DNA from 2 places in the Bradyrhizobium sp. HKCCYLS3070 genome. Region 1 is predicted to be linked to the other one. Evidence: predicted binding sites of a transcription regulator. Region 1 holds the regulator's gene; the other holds the start of a gene.
The links. Region 1 encodes LexA, which represses DNA repair genes until DNA is damaged. Its sites were predicted from a motif close to TGTTCNNNNTGTGTTCNG; they were not measured.
Positions count from the first base shown of each region.

Region 2: a site for LexA is predicted at 1,914-1,931, ahead of ACQR03_RS07250 (single-stranded DNA-binding protein). Genes of this name have one in related genera too.

Region 1 is NZ_JBNPTI010000001.1:1,687,795-1,691,203, reverse strand. It holds gene ACQR03_RS07860 (ComEC/Rec2 family competence protein) at 1-257, shown strand, start outside; gene ACQR03_RS07855 (hypothetical protein) at 651-1,091, opposite strand; gene lexA (transcriptional repressor LexA) at 1,367-2,065, opposite strand; gene ACQR03_RS07845 (molybdopterin molybdotransferase MoeA) at 2,271-3,409, opposite strand, start outside.
Region 2 is NZ_JBNPTI010000001.1:1,566,262-1,569,670, forward strand. It holds gene ACQR03_RS07245 (aldo/keto reductase) at 120-1,115, shown strand; gene ACQR03_RS07250 (single-stranded DNA-binding protein) at 1,256-1,753, opposite strand; gene ACQR03_RS07255 (outer membrane protein) at 2,216-2,971, shown strand; gene ACQR03_RS07260 (outer membrane protein) at 3,164-3,409, shown strand, end outside.

The sequences.
Region 1 (3,409 bases):
CCGCGCGCGCCGCGCCGTCATCCTGCGCGGCGGCCGTCATCGATCGCGAGCGGTTGCGGCAGCAGGGCGCCTTGATGCTGGTGCAGCGGGGCAGGAGCTTCGCCGTCACGCCGGCGCGCGCCGGCGGCACTGACCGCCCATGGTGGCCGGCGCCCGCCGAGGCCGGCGAGTTCGACACGACGCTGACGCCGCGCGCGCCGGCCGTGCGGCCTCAGGACGCGACGCCGCCGGAGACGGAGCAGGGCGAAGAAGACTGAGTGCCGGGCAGCTCGAACGTGCCGAGATGATACTCGGTGTCGCCAGGTCCATGTTGCCAAGTCCATCGAACAGCGAGGGGCTTTCGGCCAGCGTGAACGCAGCGCGCGGATAGCGTTGCCAGATGGCGATGTCGTCAGCCGTGGCTGTCAGCCATCCGAACACAAGCATATTGCAGCCGGGCTCGGTGATCCCGGCGGCCTTGTTCCAATCGATCTTGTTGACCACGGCGGCAGGCTCCCCCGGCACATCATGCCGGCCGAGGGATGTCGTTCCTATCCGATGCGATGCCGGGGCGTGAGGTTCGCCCGAGAGGACTTTGCGCTTGCAGAACCCAAATCTCCCACGGTCGAAAGCTCGCTCACGACCGAGAGAAATGCCGATGCGGAGACCCCTCAGGTGATGCTGATGCGGCGAATCGGTGTGGCCTGCGAAGGCGGCACGTCCTCGGCGATGTCCGGGCGTCGCTCCGCCGGCTGCTTGCTGACCGGCAATTGCAGCACGGTGACGCGCTGGCCCTCGCAGAGCTGGGTCACCAGCACGTGGCGGCCATCGGCGAATTCGATCGCGTCGTGATGGCGATCGGGAATGTGAGTCTCGATGCTGTTGAACTTTGCGACGCGCTCGCGGATCGTCCGGGTCCAGAGCCAGCGGCTGTCGTAGCGGACGTCCTCGGCGAAGGCCAACTCGGTGCCGGGCAGCATGCAGACTGCGACGGTCGGCTCGCTCTCCAGCGCGAAGCCGCGGGTGGCGGTGCCACGGAAGGTCATCGAGATCAACGTCTCGCCGACCTTGGCGGGACGGGACGCAACCGCATGGAGGCTGTAGTCACACATCGGATCGCTCCTCGTTGAGAGATAGCCGACCCACGCTCCCCCCGGACAGGCGCAGGCCTCTATCAGAGTGGACATCGATGGTGATGTTAGCGCGCGCTTCGCGGCAATTCTGCGCTGATCTGCATCGCGTGTGCCCGCGGCCGATCACAAGCGTTTGAGCATGCCGCGCTGCACATCATGAGGTGCATTCGCGCGTGACGTATTTTGCTGGGCAGCCTCCAGCTCGGCGGCGAAAGCGCGTGCGCCCGCCGCCGATCGACCGATCCCATTCGCGATCAGTACTTGCGGTACAGCCCGACCAGCTTGCCTTGGATCTTCACCCGGTTCGGCGGCAGGATGCGTACCTCGTAGGCGGTGTTGGCTGGCTCCAGCGCGATCGATGCGCCGCGGCGGCGGAAGCGCTTCAACGTCGCTTCCTCATCGTCGATCAGCGCCACCACGATGTCGCCGGTGTCGGCGGTCTCGTTGCGCTGGATCAGCGCCATGTCGCCGTCGAGGATGCCGGCATCGACCATGGAGTCGCCGCGTACCTCGAGCGCGTAGTGATCGCCGTTACCGAGCATGTCGGCAGGCACGCTGATGGTGTGGCTGCGGGTCTGCAGCGCCTCGATCGGGGTACCGGCGGCGATGCGGCCCATCACCGGCACTGCGACGGGGCGCTCGCCATCGTCCAGCGCGGGAGTGCTGGTGCGCACCTTGCCGAGATTGCCCTCGATCACCGATGGGGTGAAGCCGCGGCGGTTGTTGGCGGCCTGTGACAGCTCGGGCAGCTTGATCACCTCGATCGCGCGGGCGCGGTTGGGCAGCCGGCGGATGAAGCCGCGCTCCTCGAGCGCCGTGATCAGGCGATGAATGCCGGACTTCGAGCGCAGATCGAGCGCATCCTTCATCTCGTCGAAGGACGGCGGCACGCCGGCTTCCTTGAGCCGCTCGTTGATGAACCGCAGAAGTTCGTACTGTTTGCGCGTCAGCATCTCGACCTGGTCCCCGGTTTGTTGTCGTCCGAGTCCAGGAGCTGCGCCTCGCGCACAAACCGGCTGAGAGCGCCCTGGAGTCGGACCGTCATCGCGTCGCCCGCAACATACTAAAAACAAATCATGAACGGACACTATATGTTCGATGTGTGTTCCGCAATCCTAAAAATATGATGAACAGACCGGGCTTTACCGGGGAAGCGGCTCAGTTCGGCAGGCGCAGGATCTCGCACGGGCTGCCCGCAGGCGCCTTCGGCGCAAACGCCGGCCGGATCACCACCGCCTGCGAGAGCGCGAGATTGCCGAGCAGCGACGAATCCTGCTGGCTCACCGGGGTGGCGACCAGCGTGCCGTCGGCGCGCTCTTCGAGCCGCGCCCGCAGATAGTCCTCGCGCGAATCGTTCGGCCCGAGCTCGCGGCCGAGCAGGGCGGTCTCGCGCGGCATCACGGCCTCGTCGCGGCCGAGCAGCCGCCGAATCAGCGGCACCAGGAACAGGATGGCGCAGACATAGGACGACACCGGATTGCCGGGCAGTCCGATCACCCTGATGTCGCCGAGCCGTCCGTGCATCATCGGCTTGCCCGGCCGCATCGCGATCTTCCAGAACGCCATCTCGACGCCCTCGGCTTCGAGCGCCTGCTTGACCAGGTCGTGATCGCCGACCGAGGCGCCGCCGGTCGTGATCAAGATGTCGGCCTTGGCCTCGCGGGCCCGGCGGATGCCGGCGATCGTCGCCTCCATCGTATCCGCGGCGATGCCGAGATCGATCGGGGTCCCGCCCTCGTTGCGCACCAGCGCCCGCAAGGCGTAGCCGTTGGAATAGACGATCTGGCCCGGGCCGGGCGTCGAGCCCGGCATCACCAGCTCGTCGCCGGTGGCGAGCAGCGCCACCTTCGGCCGGCGCCGCACCGGCAGCGCCGGATGATTCATGCTGGCCGCCAGCGACAGGTCGCGGTCGCTGAGCCGGCGCCCGGACTTCAGCAGCACCATGCCCTGGTGAAAGTCGACGCCCGCCGGCCGGATATGCCGGCCCTTGATCGCGGCCTCGGTGATCACGACGTGGCCATCTTCGGCGATCGTGTCCTCCTGGATCACCACCGCGTCCGCGCCCTCCGGGACAACGCCACCGGTGAAGATCCGCGCCGCCTCGCCGGGTCCAACCACGCGATCGAACGGCCGCCCCGCCGCGACCTCGCCGATGACCTTCAGCCGCGCCTTGGCCTGGGCGGCGTCCACGGCGCGCACGGCATAGCCGTCCATCGCCGACATTGCCTCGGGCGGCTGCGTCCGCAGCGCCGCGAGGTCCCGCGCCAGGATGCGGTGAAACGCTTCGTCCAGCCCGA
Region 2 (3,409 bases), 120 kb from region 1:
AAAAGTATGCGCATTCTAGCCTCTAATGTTATCGCGGTCACAGCCTTAGGTTCAGCCCGGACGGCAAGGTTGACGACGCGTGATGCCGGCGTTGACCGCAGGACGGACAGGAGAACCGGATGAAGAAGAGAACCCTGGGCAAGAGCGGCCTCGAAGTGTCGGCCATCGGCTTCGGCTGCATGGGCCTGAACTTCGGCTACGGTCACGCGCTCGAGAAGGACGACGCGGTCAACCTTATCCGCGCCGCCTTCGATCGCGGCGTGACATTTTTCGACACCGCCGAAATCTATGGACCGTTCACGAATGAGGAGCTGGTCGGCGACGCCCTGGCTCCCGTTCGGGACAAGGTGGTCATCGCCACCAAGTTCGGCTTTGCGATCGACCCGGCGACCGGCCGGTCATCAGGGATGAACAGCCGCCCCGAGCGCATTCGCGCGGTCGCGGAGGCATCCCTGAAGCGGCTCAAGACCGATCGCATCGATCTGTTCTATCAGCACCGCGTCGATCCGGACGTGCCGATCGAGGACGTCGCCGGCGCGGTCAAGGATCTCATCGGGCAAGGCAAGGTCAGGCACTTCGGCCTGTCCGAGCCCAGCGCCCAGACCGTACGGCGCGCGCATGCCGTCCAGCCCGTTGCCGTGCTCCAGAACGAGTATTCGCTGTGGACCCGAGGTCCCGAGAGCAACGGCATCATTCAGGCCTGCGAGGAGCTCGGCATCGGCCTGGTGCCCTATAGTCCCCTGGGAAAAGGCTTTCTGACCGGCGCGATGAACGAGACGACCACGCTTGCCGACAACGACTTCCGCAGCACCCTGCCGCGCTTCACGCCCGCGGCGATGAAGGCCAACCAGGCGCTGGTCGATCTCCTCAAGCAGATCGCCGAACGCAAGGCATCCACGCCGGCCCAGATCGCGCTCGCCTGGCTGCTCGCGCAAAAGCCGTGGATCGTTCCCATTCCGGGCACGACCAAGCTCCATCGCCTCGACGAGAATCTCAAGGCCGCCGACGTCGAGCTCACTGCGGACGATCTCGCCCAGATGGAGCAGGCCGCAGTTGCGATCAAGGTTGAGGGAGAACGCTATCCCCCGCACCTGATGGCGACAACAGGGCGGTAGAACCCCTCTCCCACATCACCGGGCACTCCCATCGTGAGCGCCCGAAACCACCTGGAGGCGACGCGACGCCGGCGGCGCGTACACCCCACAGCTTCACCGAGATCGCGCCTTCTCCTTCACACCAAGGCGCGCCCTGAATTTCAGAACGGAATGTCGTCGTCCATGTCGCTGTTGCGTCCGCCACCGCCCGCCGAAGCAACCGCGCGGCGCGGCGGCGCCATCGACGGACCGCTGCTGCCGAAATCACCGCCACCCATGTCATCGGAGAAGCTGCCGCCACCGCCGCCCCGGCCATCGAGCATCGTCAGGGTGGAGTTGAAGCCCTGCAGCACGACCTCGGTCGAGTACTTCTCGACACCGCTCTGATCGGTCCATTTGCGGGTCTGCAGCGCGCCCTCGATGTAAACCTTGGCGCCCTTCTTCAAATACTGCTCGGCGACCTTGCAAAGACCCTCGTTGAAGATCACCACGCGGTGCCACTCGGTCTTTTCCTTGCGCTCGCCTGTCGCCTTGTCGCGCCACGTTTCCGACGTCGCAATGCTCAGATTGGCGATCGGCCGCCCATCCTGCGTGCGCCGGATCTCGGGGTCCTTGCCGAGATTGCCGACCAGAATCACCTTGTTCACACTACCCGCCATCACCACTCTCCCGCGGTTCTCGATCATCGGACCGGCCGTCCACACCGGCCTCACGGCGTCCGGTGGCTAACCCTTCCTCTCGCGGCGGACCCTATACGGTTGCCGCGCGGTCCACCCGCCCTGTCCATTGCTTATCCACATATAGCAGGCGGAAGGCCATTGTTCCAGTTTTGTTCGCGCGCATATGTCTACAACCGTGCGTCGAGTTCCGCGGAACTCGACGGAACCGCAAATTCTCGCAATGGAACCCGGAAAAAGTTCCCTTGTTCACGAAAAAGGGATTAACTTTCATCAAGTTAGACAGCCTCACTTCCTCCTCGGCTGTGGCTTTTGGGAGACGGTATCCAGGGTTGAATCGCGTATATTTGAGGATGGATTGGGGCCGCAAGCGTGGTCGCACCAACTTCACAGACGAGCGTCTCCGGGGACCATTTTGGAGACGCCCAACGCGGGAGACTTGGGATGAAACGAATTTTTCTCGGAGCTGTCAGCTTGATGGTTTTGGGGGCGCTGACGCCGGCGGGAGCCGCCGATCTCGCCGCCCGCCCGTACACGAAGGCCCCGGTGATGGCGCCGGCGCCGCTTCCGACCTGGGCCGGCTTCTACCTCGGCCTGCAGGGCGGCGGCGGCTGGGGCCGCAGCAACGAGACCTTCTTCGGGGCGCCGAATACGGCGATCTTTGCCGGCACCCAGAACTATGACACCAGCGGCGGCTTCGTCGGCGGTGTGGTCGGCTACAACTGGCAGGTCGACAACATCGTGTTCGGTCTCGAGGGCGACTATCACTGGGCCGACATCAACGGCCGGTCGGGCGTCGTCAACGCCGGTCTCGGCGATACCTACTTCACCAGGCTGCGCGGCTTCGGCGACATCAAGGGCCGCCTCGGCTGGGCTGCGGGTCCGGCGCTGTTCTTTGTCAGCGGCGGCGCTGCCGTCGGCGATCTCCAGCACCGCTACGACGCGGCGCTCAATGGTGGCGCGGCCAATAGCTTCGCTCAGAACAACTGGCGCTGGGGTTGGACGATCGGTGCCGGCGCCGAGTACATGTTCGCGCCGAACTGGTCGGCCAAGGTCGAATACAACTATCTCGACTTCGGCAAGAGCTCGATTCAGTACAGCGCGGTTCCGACCAACCGCTCCGAGTGGAGCGACACCGTGCACACCGTCAAGGCGGGCGTCTCCTATCACTTCGGCGGCCCGATCGTGTCGCGCTACTGATTGCACGCAAAAAGCGAATATGTCGAAAGGCCGGCCTCGCGCCGGCCTTTTTTGTGTGCCAGAACCGGCACTTGCCGAGCCGTTGTGTCCTTTGGGTGACGGCTTTTTACGGCGGAAGGAGCTATCAACGTCCGGCGGGTGGGCGTTGGTGAGAGCGTGCGTGCGGGCGTCGGACGTGGTTTGGGGAATGCGATGAGAAGGCTGTTGCTGGGGGCGACAACTTCGCTGGCGCTGGGGATTGCGCCGGCCATCGCTGCCGATCTGCCCGCGCGCACCTTCACCAAAGCGCCTGCGATGATCACGACGATCTATGATTGGAGTGGCTTCTATATCGGCCTGAATGCCGGTGGCGCAGCGGCCCGCACCTGCTGGACCAACAAGGTCAGCTTTGCCGGCGTGGCCGCAACCAACGCGGAAGGCTGCCATGATGCGACCGGC